Regions from separate parts of the Acinetobacter thutiue genome, predicted to be linked through region 1. Evidence: riboswitches for the same ligand, from Rfam matches in the RefSeq annotation. Region 1 holds a riboswitch; the other holds the start of a gene.
The links. A riboswitch is a leader RNA that binds a small molecule or an ion and turns the genes downstream of it on or off. The one in region 1 is predicted to bind fluoride.
Positions count from the first base shown of each region.

Region 2: it holds a riboswitch for fluoride, as region 1 does, so the genes downstream of both, crcB (fluoride efflux transporter CrcB) here and QTA56_RS02480 (DUF190 domain-containing protein) in region 1, are expected to answer to the same signal.

Region 1 covers NZ_JAUDZE010000001.1:527,063-534,532, forward strand. The annotation lists gene QTA56_RS02470 (TonB-dependent receptor) at 112-2,223, opposite strand; gene QTA56_RS02475 (hypothetical protein) at 2,300-2,800, opposite strand; fluoride riboswitch at 3,005-3,087, shown strand; gene QTA56_RS02480 (DUF190 domain-containing protein) at 3,148-3,480, shown strand; gene ppa (inorganic diphosphatase) at 3,473-4,003, shown strand; gene QTA56_RS02490 (3-deoxy-7-phosphoheptulonate synthase) at 4,058-5,149, opposite strand; gene QTA56_RS02495 (sulfite exporter TauE/SafE family protein) at 5,267-6,154, opposite strand; gene QTA56_RS02500 (DUF1634 domain-containing protein) at 6,356-6,646, opposite strand; gene QTA56_RS02505 (PepSY-associated TM helix domain-containing protein) at 6,643-7,470, opposite strand, start outside.
Region 2 covers NZ_JAUDZE010000005.1:107,850-115,319, reverse strand. The annotation lists gene QTA56_RS12140 (DUF2071 domain-containing protein) at 1-615, shown strand, start outside; fluoride riboswitch at 697-763, shown strand; gene crcB (fluoride efflux transporter CrcB) at 896-1,276, shown strand; gene QTA56_RS12130 (type B 50S ribosomal protein L31) at 1,390-1,644, opposite strand; gene QTA56_RS12125 (metal-dependent hydrolase) at 2,055-3,020, shown strand; gene QTA56_RS12120 (ABC1 kinase family protein) at 3,040-4,332, opposite strand; gene QTA56_RS12115 (MATE family efflux transporter) at 4,522-5,883, opposite strand; gene QTA56_RS12110 (DMT family transporter) at 5,912-6,373, opposite strand; gene hemW (radical SAM family heme chaperone HemW) at 6,482-7,470, shown strand, end outside.

The DNA of each region.
Region 1 (7,470 bases):
CTTTTATAAAAAGAGGTAAACATACGAAAATTCAACCCCCTATAGAATTCGTGAATTCCCTCTCCTTTTTAGGAGAGAGGCAGGGAGAGGTAAAGATAGAGATTTTATTTACTATTGACCAAAATGATAACGCAAACCCATTAAATAGGTACGCGGTGCAGCAGGAGTATAACCTACCTGATTGTTGCTAAAAGAGGTACTTTCAGCATAATGTACATCTGCCGCATTAAGAATTTGTCCATAGACTTCATAAGTATTGCGATGATAATTGGCGCGCAAGTTGAGAACAGTATGTCCATTATACTTTTCAGTATTGGCATCATTGATCCAGTAAGAACCCACATACACACCCTCAACTGAAAGTAACAGTTCAGGAATGGGCTTGATCTGGTATTCAACTGTACCAAATGTTTTTGGGGCACTTGGCATGGCATTGCCACTATAGTCGAGAATAGTGGATGGCTCAAATTCTCTATATTCATGTTTTGCCAAACTGCCAGACAGTTTTAAACGCTGGTCATAAACCTGATTGATTTTCCATGTCCCACCAATTTCAATGCCTTGGTGTCGTGTTTTTCCTGCATTACGTGGCTCGCGGGTATTGTCAACTTTGGTATAACTGATCAGCTCATCTTTGCCTTGTAAACGATACAGGGTAATTTCACCATCAAGACGATCATCTAATAATTTAAAACGTAAACCAGCATCGACATTGTTAAATGTTGCTTCTTTTAGATTAGGCGTAACCAAATTTGCACCATATAAACTACTGACTTCGGGTGGAACAAAACCCTGAGACCAATTACTATAAATATCCATTTCTGGTGTGATGTTCCAGACGAAACCCAGTTGTGGACTGGCTTTATGGAAACTACGTTTCTCGTCAGGTGCACCTGTCACTTTTGATGGTGTTAATTGGTTGTCATAGTCATAAGCAATCCAGTCATAGCGCGCACCACCGACCAGATTTAGATTCGGTAGAGCCAGCCAATTCGCCTGTGTGTAAATCGCCTGATTATTGACATCAACATTGAAGTCACGCAGCAATTGACGTTGCTGATAACCTGTATAAACCAGCGTTTCTGGGTCACGGAATACTTCAATATCATTGGTTTTGGCTTGATTTGGAGAATGATCCGCCATTGCACCCACGGTCAGTTTAACCTGATCCAGATTGGCTGAATGTTGTACATTTAAACCATAAGATTGAAAGGCGTTGTAGGTGGTTTGTCCGCTATAGGTTCCAGTTGGTTTACCATTTTTCACATCGGTACGGATGTTATAACTTGGATTTTGCTCGGTGGTATTATCGCGATAATACACCATCATCTGACTTTGTTGCTGATCATTCCAATGATGACTTAATTGAGATGAAAGCCGCGTTGCGTTAACTTCACGGTAGGTAAATGTTTGATAGCTATAACCTGGCCGTCTGTTGTAGTCATCTAAATTTAAGCTGCCTGTCATATCCGCTTTTAAGTGGTTATAGCTGACAATATTCTTGACTTGGGTTGCATCGGAAATATGCCAGTCATGTCGTAACGTGACACTTTGCTTGTTACTTTCCGCATGGTCCTGCCAGCTATCACCACGATCAGTTGCATAAGCAGACAGTCTTAATCCCTGTTCACCTAACTCTGTATCAAAGGTATTGGATGCGCCAAGATCTACGCGGCGGTATCCCTCTGAACTTGCGCTGAGACCCAAATCTGCCGTTGGATTTAAACTCGGTGCTTTGGTCAAAAAGTTGATCGTTCCCCCAATCGCATTACTGCCATATAGACTACTTGCTGGGCCACGCAGGATTTCAATATTATCAATGCCTGCCAAATTCACTTCATAAAGTGCGTTGTGGTTAAACACGCCAACAGGACGAATCGAAATCCCATCTTCCAGATATTGATAAACCGCCGCCGTGGTCATCGGCTGGCGAATGGACATCATGTGCTGTTCATTACCCAGATCATTCATTAAAACGCCAGGCGTTTGATTGACGAGTTGACCAATAAAGGTGGCGTGCTTATCGTCAATGGTCTGATTGCTTATTTTACTGATGGCAGCGGGGGTATTGTTGATGGATTCACCATCACGGCTGGCGGTGACCACAATTGTGGCGAGGGTTTTGGTCTCATCCTTAGATGAAGTATCTGCCCATGTCCCCGCACTATAGCTCACCGAAAGACATGCCGCCGTTAATACTGACAAACGAAATTGAGTATTCATATTCAACTCTATAAAAAGCAATAAACAAGGCTGTACCGCAGTGCTTCACTGGATACGTTGTATAAAAAATTGCGGTTTATAGGGCAAGTGGTGGGGCCTGCTTGATGGGAAAAATATAAAAGAGGCGTGGAATGTGCAGATCTTCTGTCCACACATGGCATAGGCATCGTATACGACTAAACCAGCCCAGTACAAATAGCAAAACCAGTGCAATCAGGGGCACAATCACAGCCGCATCCAGTCCATGCGTACATAAAGGACAATGCTTCATGATTTGACTGGCAAGGGCAAAAACCTCCTTAGCATATTTGCTGAGCGGATGATGTTCAGCCACGTGTAAATGCTGCTGATGCATTTCATTCATAGTGTGCTGATGATGACCAGAATGTGACTCTGAACCCATCAAGCTATTCTGAATTTCCGTGACCTGACAATGACTTGGCATTGCATAAAGTGCGGGTACGACCCCTGTATGTACCATCGTGGGTAACAAGATATGCCAGAGTAAACAAAGCAAAGTGATCGCACCGAGAGAGGCACGCCACTTGAGCAAGTGTTGACGAAAACTGGACTTCATATCAGCGATATAGGTCGTAGGGGAAATGTGGCAGCAGTATAGTTAAAAAAATATGACAGTACAAAACATATTGGATACGTTTTACTGAAAGCATATCTCAGTTATATATGCCTTATTTGTATATTGATTTTTGAATGAATGACTTTGATTGCAATGCTAAACACTCAATTGCAAACTGCCTTTGATAGGAATATGATAAATCTGTTCAGATAAGGAAATGGCATTCTTCCTTTTACAAACTGCCCCATGATTGACAGTCATTGGTGGCTGATGATGCCTACGTTACCCTAAGTTTATAGCAATAAATAGGGTGCGTAGGTTTACGCATTCTATTTTTGGAGATGCGTATGAAAGGTTATCTACTCAAGTTTTATCTTGAAGAAAATGAGAATTATAAAGGAAAACCCCTTTATGAATGGTTACTTGAAGTAGCCAAAACAATAGGATTAAAAGGCGCAACCGTAAACAACGGTATCCAGAGTTTTGACCGTCAAGGCAAACCTCACTCAGCCCATTTTTTTGAACTGGCTGATCGTCCAGTACAAATTGAATTTATCGTGGATATTGAGCAGGAACAGTCTTTGTTCGCAACACTTTCCCAAGAAAACATTTCAATCTTTTATAGCAAAACATCAATTGAATTTGGCAGTGTAGGCAACAAGGGGAACAACAATGACTAATATGGCTGCTGGCTTGAATATTCCTGATGATTTTTATAGCCTGATTGAAATCCCAGAAAACAATGCACCCGTAAAATATGAAATGAATAAAGAATACAATGCTTTATTCGTTGACCGTTTTCTAAGTACGGCAATGTCGTATCCTGCGAACTATGGCTATATTCCACAAACCTTGAGTGAAGATGGCGATCCGCTGGATGTGTTGGTACTTGCGCCTTATCCTGTGGTGGCAGGTTCAGTGATTCGTAGCCGCCCAGTTGGTGTAATGTATATGGAAGATGAGCATGGTATGGACGCAAAAATTATTGCCGTTCCACACAGTAAAACCTCACCCTTATATGACCATATCAAGGATATTGATGATATTCATCCGCTGATTCTAGCCCGAATCCAGCACTTTTTTGAACATTATAAGGATTTGGAACAGGGTAAATGGGTTAAGTTTATAGGCTGGGAGAATGCCCAGAAAGCAAGGGATGAGATTATAAAATCGGTACAGGCTTATCCAGCACATGAAGAATAATGGATAAAGAAAGGCCCATAAAAATTATGGGCTTTTCTTTTGACTTAAGCAGTCTTAGCGATTTGCCAAGGCCTCTTTTAATGCCGCATCCATTTCCAGCAGGGCTTTTTCAGTGGTATCCCAGTCGATACAGCCATCTGTCACAGATTGACCATATACAAGGTCACACAGGTTTTCAGGAATATCCTGACGACCACCTTTTAAATGACTTTCCACCATGATTCCCACGATTGACTTATTGCCATCCAGAATTTGCTCCGTGATGTTCTTTAAAACCAAAGGTTGCAGGTACGGGTCTTTGTTTGAGTTGGCATGACTGGTGTCAATCATAATCTTGTTGCTGACTTTTGCTTTTGCCAAAGCAGCCTCAGCTTCGGCAACGGAAGTTGCATCATAGTTCGGTTTGCCATTACCGCCACGTAATACCACATGGGCATAAGGGTTGCCTTTGGTATTGATAATCGCAACCTGGCCATTTTCATTTAGGCCCAGGAAGCTATGACCATGCTTAACCGACTGCATTGCGTTGGTTGCAACAGTCAAGCCGCCGTCTGTACCGTTCTTAAAGCCAACTGGAGAAGACAAACCTGAAGACATTTCACGATGCGTCTGGCTTTCAGTGGTACGTGCGCCAATCGCAGACCATGAAATCAGGTCCTGATAATATTGTGGTGAGTTCGGGTCAAGCGCCTCAGTAGCACATGGTAGCCCTTTTTCATTAATATCAAGCAACAGTTGACGGCCAATATGCAAACCCTTTTCAATATTGAATGAATCATTCATGTCAGGGTCATTGATCAGGCCTTTCCAGCCCACAGTAGTACGTGGTTTCTCAAAATAAACACGCATCACCAGATATAAAGTATCTTTGACCTTTTCACTCAGTTCTTTTAAACGGTCAGCATATTCATGCGCTGCTTTTGGGTCATGGATGGAGCAAGGGCCAATTACCACGAACAGACGTTTGTCTTTACCATCTAAAATATTACGTACAGTTTCACGACCTTGCAGTACCGTTTGAGAGGCGATGTCAGACAAAGGCAGGTCGGTTTTGAGTTCCGCTGGAGTAATTAAGGTTTGAATGCTTTTAATATTAACGTCATTGATATCTGGCTGGGAAACTGGATTTGGCTGTAGAGTATTCATTGCTGTCACAAATTCAATCGAAAGAAGAGGTTATTTTGTCTACGAATATAGCATGAAAAGCCGATTGATTAACTAGCGAATCGCATGATTTGTGCAGAATCAATCGGCAATTGGGTTTTAAACAGGGCTTGTTGCTGAACTAGGCTGCTGGATCACCACCGCCTGATGGGTTTCAACTGGTTTTGGCTTGGCTTTCACAGGGTTGATAATAAAGTTCACCCCCAGGGCAAACAAGGTAATACCCAGAATTCTACGAATTAGTCTTTCAGGCATATGCGAGCTGATTAAAGTACCGATAATAATGGCTGGAATAGAACCGACAAGTAACCACATCAACAGGGTGAAATCGACATTTCCAGAAGACATATGGCTTAAACCAGCAACTGCGGTCAGCAATACGGCATGAACCACGTCTGAACCAATAATACGAATCATGGGTAAGTTCGGGAACATAATCACCAAGGCCATGATACCGAAAGCACCCGCGCCTACAGAGGATAGGGTCACAAAAATACCTAACACCACGCCCATAATCAGGATGTAATGACGTTTATGTTGTAGCGCGTGCTGCTCGCTTTCCATATTGGCCTGTTCACGGTTACGGAAACGATCAAACAGTTTCTCAATTTGGGCACGGAAGACAATTGAAATCCCTGTTAAGGTCAACATAAAACCCAAAACCATGGTTAATACAGCTTTATAGTGTGTTGACTGGCTTAAGTAATGCTCCAGCATCCAGGAGGTTGCAAAAGAAGCGGGAATACTTCCCAATGCAAGCCACAGCACGATTGGCCATACAATATTCAGCTTTTTGGCGTGAACAACTGAACCACAGAATTTTGAGATTGAGGCATAAAGTAAATCTGTACCAATTGCGATATGGGGTTCAATTTTAAATAAACTGATAAGGATAGGGGTCATCAATGAACCTCCACCAACACCTGTAATTCCCACACAGAAGCCAACTAAAACACCAGCTAAAATGAACTCAATAGGACCAAACATCAACAATATGCCTAATTATGCTAAAACTCGCATATCTTATGCTTTTTTTAGATAACTCGTTGTGATGAATAGTGATTTACTTATGCAAAAAAAAGCTAAAGAATTTTAAAAATGCTTTAGCTTTATTTGAACATTCCAATATTTTTATTGGGTTTCTTGCTTAAAATAGACGGTTGTTGATGATGTTTCCAAATGAACCAGCTATGATTTTTTCTGCGGTTGTTTGGTGACATCATTCACCCATAAAACCAGTAAAAAAGTGATAGGGGTGGCGAAAATCCACCAACTGATAAATCCAATTGAACTGCCATATTTGAAGCACAGCAAACTACCAGCAAGCAGGAAGCATAAAAATGCAGCAAGTCTGAGCTGTGTTCTAAAACGATTTAAAAACTGTTGTTGTGTTGGCTTGGCTTTGGTGATTTGTTTGGCGCTGCATTTATATAAAATGAGCATGCCCATAAGTATGAGTAAAAGGCTAAAAATGATCATACTTTCACCTCATTTTTTGCCAGCTTGGCTTTAATTTTGTGCACGGACTTTGTCTGAATCGGCTGGATATTTCTAAAGATAAACACTGCAAATATCGCGCAAACAATCAGGAATAAATCGACTCTCAAGAATACCCAATAATTTTTCATATCTGAGATCAGTTGATGATTGATCAAATAAATCAGGTCATATAAAGGTATGGCAAGTGCAAGTAATCCAAACACAACAATTTGGGATTTCCATAAATATTGTTTTTTAGTGAATAGTGCAATGATAAAGCTTAAGCCCCAAACCGTGAAAAATGTATAAATTTCATAGTTTGGCGTAGCTTCGGTAATATGCACCAATCGGTTTGCCAACAGATAACTTAACATTGCGATTGGCAATCCAATCAATGCGGCAACATTTAAACGGTCAACCAGATAATATCCAACATGGAACTGATCCGATTTATTCTGGATTTGACGTTTTAAGCTCCATAGCAGCAAACCTGAGGCAATCATTAAACAGCCCAAAATACCCGAACAGAAAAAAGCAAATCGAAGTGCAGGCTGTGCAAAGGTTGCCATATGCAAGCCATACACGCCTGAATGGAGGGTGGCGACGGCGCTATTGTTTCTGGTATTGCCTAGAATTTTACCCGTTCCATCAAAGCTAATCTCTGCCTGATTTAAGGTAATGGAACGGTCTTCAAGCTGCTTAAATGTAATGATGGCCTGATCAGTATTCGGGTTTTTCACCTCGATTGAAGCTAAAGCCTGATCTCCCCATTGTTGCTTCACTTGCTGCAACAATGTGTCGATAGGCAGCATATTCGCTTTACT
Region 2 (7,470 bases), on a different contig from region 1:
ACAATTTTGACCTATCAGCACCATCATTTTGGATTCCAGTTTTTAGGCAGGCTACGAAAATGGATGCCATCCCCCCAGCAAAGCAATTGGCGGTTTTATCTGGATGACTCACATCCCAAGACGGTGATATTTGAACAGGTGATGTTAGACCAGTATCTATATGTGTTGGGTGGGCGTTTGGCCAGTGATGTGATGCCTGCCCAGTATGCACTTATATTTCAGCATCAGTATCATAAGCAGCAAAAAAGCATTCATACTGACATCATGCTTGATCCTGCCTACTCATTTGCCAGCAATGTACAAATCACAGGGGAAAAACGCCTGCCAGACTCATGGCAGAACGTGTTTACCTCATGGGATGAGGCGGTACATTTCCTTGTTGATCAGGATCATGCATGGGCTGAATGGGTCGACCAGCCACAACGGCTGTCACAGGGCGATATTGAAATGCCGATACAGTTTCAGCAGATTCAGGCAGCAGAGATGATTTCCCTAAAAGCCCCTCAACTGTTACAGCAATTGGGTTTGGAGGATAATGCCGAAGTATTTGCCTTTGTGGTGCCTGAACTGGATTTCCATGTCATCGGCGAGCAGGTTTTAGCCAGCTCCTCCTAAACTGTGGATAACTTAAACCTTATGCACAGCCTTATCACCGCCTAAAAACAGCAGTTGAGTTGTCGCAGAATTATGTTATTTTAGAGCAAAGGAGATGGCATTCCTCCTGTTACAAACCGCCATAGTGGCTAATGATGCCTACGTGACCCTGAACAGGGGACGTAGGTTCGTGCGTACTCTGTTCTCTATTTGGAGTTCGCAGATGAAAAATTTCCAGCACAATCTTTATAAATCCATGTCCAATCCACTATTTTCTCCAAAGCTTAATTTGGAGTGAGCCATGTATTATCCTTTAATTTCAATTGCCTTGGGTTCTGTGCTGGGTGCATGGCTACGCTGGTTTCTGGGTTTAAAGCTGAATCCCATTTTTCCAGATATTCCTTTAGGTACGGTCACCGTTAATTTTGTGGGTGGCTTTATTATTGGCTTTGCAATTTCTTATTTTTCCCAAAGTGCGCTGAGTCCCAATTATAAACTATTTGTGATTACGGGGTTTTGTGGTGCATTGACCACGTTTTCCACTTTTTCTGCTGAAATTATTGCCCTGTTGCAAAGTGGCAAGCTGGGCTACGCCTGTACAGCGATTTTAATTCATGTGATTGGGTCGTTGCTGTTTACCATTCTGGGCATGAGCCTGCATCAGTGGTTGACGGCTGCTTAATTTAAAAAGATGAGCAACAGCTAATTTGGGCATAAAAAAAGAAGTCTAAGAGGAGGAGATAGAACCTTAGACTTCGAATTATGTCAGTTTAATCAATAAAACTTAAAACTAGATTAAGCCTTGCGGTTAAAGCGGGAAAAGCGTTTGTTAAAGCTGGCGACACGACCCTCATTGCTGGCCTGACGCACTTCACCTGTATAAAACGGATGTGATGCGCTGGAAATATCCAGTGTGACATAGGGATAAATCTTGCCCTGATATTCCTTGGTCTGTTTGGTTTGAATGGTGCTTCCAATCAGGAAATAGGCATCGGCATTGGTGTCGTGAAAAAGAACCTGTTGATAGGCGGGATGAATATCTTTACGCATTGTGAACTACTCCATTATTTAAAGAAATGTTATAACATAACAATAAATGAAGTCAATTTAATCTATTTCAAGTTTTGCCTTAATGAGAATAAACCCTCATGGATGAATGGTTAAGGTAATTGCTGTTTAAGTTAAGTGGTTTGAGCGTGAAAAACCCGAATACTTCATATCTCTATTTATAAAAATCTATGATTGATACATATTTTGATATGAAAAATATTCTTAAGCTACTGTTTAATAGTTATTTTATAAGAATAGATATTTAGGATGTTATCTGAATTGAACCCGAATAAAAGATCGGATTAAGATGGTGTTGCTTTATATGGATTGGTTTGCACGCAAACTGGATATGCAGGCAAACATTGGAAAAATACGCCACATCATCTTATTTTAGAATATAGGGAATTGCGATGCTTGTAAGGAAATTAAAACAATCTGTGGGTAAATTGATGAACTCCACCATTGAGTACCCTGATTTTACCAAGAAAATCCCGTTCCCAATCCGTCATCTTGAGTTTAGGTTTGATGGGCAGAATTTCTATAACAATTTTTACCGCAATGCAGAGCTGGCAAGTGCCTATGTAACAGCGATGTCGATTTTCCTGACCTATGGTGAGGAACTGGTGATTGAAACGGCACGTTATCACCGTGATTTTGTGAATGACCCGATTCTAAAACAGCGTGTAACCGCTTTAATTGGTCAGGAGGCGATCCATTCTAAAGTACACAATGCATTTAATGACCAGACTCTGGCAAACCATCAATATCCTGTACGTTTTTATCGTTTTTTGGCGGAAAATGTTTTCAAGTATGGTTTTCACCGTTTTCCCCAGCCGTTGAAATTATCACTGATGGCAGGTATTGAGCATTTTACTGCGGTATTTGCAGAATTTGCCATGAAGCATGATGCGGAGATCTGGGCAAAAGAAATCGATGACAAGACCAAGGGCTTATGGATGTGGCATTTTATGGAGGAATCGGAACATAAGGATGTCGCTTATGATGTCTTCCAGTTGATTTCAGGCAATTATACCCTGCGTATTACAGGCTTCTTCCTTGCCAGTTTTACCATTATGGGGCTGGTTTTCGCTGGTGCGGTAGGCATTCCAGTTTTAAGACGGCCATTGAATGCAATAAGTCCGCGTTATTGGAAAGATGTGGCCTACAGCCTAAATGTACTGTGGAATCCCCAGAATGGCGTTTTTGGCAGTACAGTTGGGCATGTGATGGAGTATCTGCGCCTAGATTTCCATCCGAATGACCATGACACAACTGCATATCTGCAAGACTATAAGCAAAAGTTGTTAAATCCTGAAACAGGCTTGCTTATCCCTTATTTCACCAAAGAATTTATGCCAAAGATTCAGGCGGCATGATAAAAACCTGCATCAGGCTTTAATTGGGAACCAGTTCCTCAAACAGGTCATTCAGGTTGTCATGCACCTTAAGATGGATCAGGTTCCAATAATGTCCTGAAATGGTACGGTTGACCATTAATGTATCTGGAGATGGCTTAAATACATCCCAGTATTTCAATGATTTTTTCACCAATCGCATGCCATCATGATGGGATGAGTTTTCGGCAAAGTCATAATGGGTGCTTAATGGACGTAACAGTACTTCAATCCACTGGACATACAGTTCGCTTGGAAATTTCTGTTTTTCAGCAATTGAATGCAGTTCAACCAGTAAATCCTCAACCTGGGCAATATCCTCCTGACGTGCCGCATTTACCAGGGCCTTAAAGTGCTGAATCAGTTCTGGCGAAAGGGTTTTGACACTGCCATAGTCATAGATGATGACACTGCCATCTTCCCGAAAGGCAAAATTGCCTGGATGGGGGTCACAATGGAAGCGTTTCAGGAAGAACATCTCCTGCCCTAGGGCACGGATCAGGCGGCGGCCAATCTGGTTGCGGGTTTCAACCGACCATGTACTTGCGGTTTCAATGGATTCGCCCTGTTCCAGGCTTAGGGTGAGTACCCGTCGGGAAGAATATTGTTTATAAACTGTTGGAATAATCACTTGATCATCAAGCTGTTCATGGAAAGTCTTGAATACTTCCAGATTTTGCGCCTCGATTTCGTAGTTTAGCTCGGCGGAAAGGCTATCCTGAATTTCCTGAAACAACTGATCCTGTAATTTTTTATCAATCTTTAAAACACCCATTAAACGCAGGGCAAGACGCACCTGTTTTAAGTCGCTTTCACAGGCTTGGTCAACGCCAGGATATTGCACTTTCACCACCACCGCCTGCCCGTCAGGGAGTACTGCACGATGCACCTGACCAATCGAGGCTGCCGCGAAAGGCTCTGGCTCAAATGAGGTAAAAATCTCATTCAGTGGTTTGCCCAACTCTTTTTCAACCTGCTGCTTGATTTCAGCAAAAGGCATGGCTGGGGCCTGACGTTGCAGTTTGGCAATCGCCTTGGCGACTTCAGGTGGGAAAATGTCTTTGTATTGTGAGGCGATCTGTCCGACTTTCATCACTGCGCCTTTCATTTCTCCAAGTGTATCGGCAATCTGTAAACCGATTTCCTGAAAAAGCTGGCTACGTGCCGCATTTTTTTGTTCTTCATCTGCGGTCAGGTTGCGAATGGAGTTGGCAACGCTTTTGCTGGCGATGCTTGCAGTCATGCCCGCCAGTTTTAGAAAACGTTTACTGGGAGAGCTTGCATGCTTTGCCATGATGGTTGGACCCCTGTGATCTGATTTTAAGCGATACCCTGATCATAGGCGACAAAACTTAAATTGCCTAGATGAAAATGTTAAGTCGTGTAAGTCTTATGAATCAATCACTCAATCTTGTTGATATTTACTATCGTGAGGGCAGTATCCACGCTACCCTCATGATAGCAACTGAATCGGAGCTGTTGCTTATGGATTTGAGCTTGTCAGTTGCATCAAACGTTTATTATTCAAATATAAACGACCAATCAACAGGACACAGGCTATGGTTAAACCAATGATCAGGCCCAGCCAGACACCCGCCACGCCCCAAATGGTATAGCGGGCCAAGTATAAGCCAATTGGAAAGGCCACCACCCAATACGCCATCAGGGTAATCCACATCGGAGCCTGTGTATCCTGCATGCCACGCAGACAGCCTGCCGCACTGACCTGCCAGCCATCCACCAATTGGTATGCCATTGCGAACCAGAGCAGGTACATGGCAATCGGCATGATGTGTACATCATTGGTATAAATCGCCACGATATAGGGACGGGCCAGGGCAATCAGGGCCATGGTACAGGCTGCAAAGATGGTCGCACTGATCAACCCGACTTTTTGTACCTGACGCATAGCGAGCCAGTTTTTCTCGCCATAATACATGCCGACCCGAATGGTTAAGGCTATCGCTAACGATAGGGGAATCATAAACAGTTGTGACGTGACTGAAATGGCAATTTGGTGCGCTGCAATTGCATTTTCCCCCAATGGACTGAGGACAATTGCACCCGTACTAAAGATACTCACTTCAAAGAAAACCGCCAGACCAATCGGAAAGCCCAGCTTTAAAATCCGTTTTGTCCAGCCTAGGTCCAGCTTTTCCCATTGGGTAAAGATCGGTGCCTGTTTGTAAGCCTGGGCCCTGGAAATATAGATTGCCAAAGTGATGAACATCAACCATTGCAGGATTGCTGTGGCAAATCCACAGCCTGCGCTTCCCAATGCTGGAATAGGGCCAAATCCATACATGAAAACAAGGTTCAGGGGGATCAGCGCCAATAAGGCAAGTAGGCTAATTGCTGTAACAGGACGGGGATGTCCCAATGCCTCGGAATAACTGCGCAGGGCGGCGTACATCATCACTGCGGGCATGCCAAAACCAATGGCATGCAGGAACAGGCTGGCTTTGGGGAGTAAGCTTTCAGGTACACCAAACAGGGGTAAAAAGAATGGCATGCCTTGCAGGATCAGCATGGCAACCACTCCAAGAATTGCGGCAACCCATAAGGACTGGCGTGCAATGGTTGGGATTTTCTCAGGTGTTTTTGCGCCCCGTGCCTCCGCAACCAGTGGTGTGGTGGCAATCATGATGCCTGCAAACAGCAGCATAATCGGAATCCACAGCCCCACACCAATCGCGATTGCGGCGAGGTCGGCTGCGGATAAGTGGCCTGCCATAATCGTGTCAATCAAGCCTAAACCCGCCTGGGCGAACTGTGTAATCAGGATGGGTAACATCAGGTGAAACAGTTGCTTAAGTTCAAACCGTGCAGTGTGGGTGTGGGGCACAAAAAATACTCTTTAAAATTGTGAAAAATCAGCGTTGTAAAGTCAGTAAAACACCAATAAAAATGACAATACCGCCCAGTAGGCGCTGCCAGTTGACAGGGGTTTTCTCTGTCCCTAACCAGCCAAAATGATCCAGTAACATGGAAATAACAAGCTGCCCAAAAATGACCAAACCCGTAAATGTTAAGAAGCCAAGTTTAGGTGCAGTATAAATGCTCATACTAATTGCATAAACCCCAAGTATTCCACCCAGCCACAAAAACCACGGAATGTGTGAAAGTTCACTTAAACTTGGTTTTGCTGCGCTCTGGAAATAGACCATAACCGCAAGAATAATTGTACCAAACAAAAATGAAATAAAAGCGGCCTGTATGGGCGAGTGTAAATATGTTTTAAGCTGGGTATTTATTGCGGTTTGAAATGCCATTGCAATACCAATTCCCAAAGCGAGGGGAATGATAAAAAGTAACTGGCTTGAGAGTTTGATCATATTTATATCATTCATTATTCTTGGTGGTCTCATACATAACATAGATGATGAGCCGTTGATTAGTCGAGTCATGTTAAAATAATTAAGTTCTGTTATTGAGCTTATATTTTGAGTGAATTAAATCCAGCCCTTATTCCACTTTCACTTTATATCCATATGCCTTGGTGTGTGCGCAAGTGCCCATACTGTGACTTTAACTCACATGCTGTACCCGATGGTCAATTGTCCACCGTCCTGGAACAGCGGTATCTGGCGGCATTGGTGGCTGACTTTGAAACTCAGGTGCAAATGGCTCAGGGACGCTCCATCCATAGCGTGTTTATTGGGGGGGGGACGCCATCGCTGATTTCTGCACAGGGCTATGCATGGTTATTTGAACAGCTCAGGGCTCGTCTGGACTTTGAGCCTGATTGTGAAATTACTTTGGAAGCCAACCCTGGAACAGTTGAACATGATCCTTTTGCAGACTATCTTGCCGTAGGCATTAACCGATTGTCGATTGGCGTGCAAAGTTTTAATATAGAACATTTACAGCGCTTGGGGCGGATTCATTCTGCCCATAATGCGCTCAGTGCCATTCAGCAGGCGCGGCAGGCAGGCTTTCAGCGTGTTAATGTGGATTTAATGCATGGTCTACCCCAGCAAACCCTTGAACAGGCTCTAACTGACCTCAAACTTGCGGTAGAACAGGGTGCAACCCATATCAGTTGGTATCAGTTGACCATTGAGCCGAATACCGTTTTCTTCCGTACCCAACCCGTGCTTCCACAGGATGAACTGTTGGAGCAGATACAGGAGCAGGGCGAAGCTTATTTAAAGGCACAGGGCTTTATCAATTATGAGGTTTCCGCATGGCGTAAAGAACAGCCATCGGCACATAACCTGAACTATTGGCAGTTTGGAGATTATTTGGCAATTGGAGCGGGGGCACATGGTAAAGTCACCCGTCCAGATGGGGTTTATCGTTTTCAGAAAACCCGTTTGCCCAGGGATTATTTAGCCAAGGTTCCTGCGGATCATCTCCAGATGAAAAAGATTGAAGCCGATGAATTGCCTTTTGAATTTATGATGAATGCCTTGCGTTTAAATGATGGAGT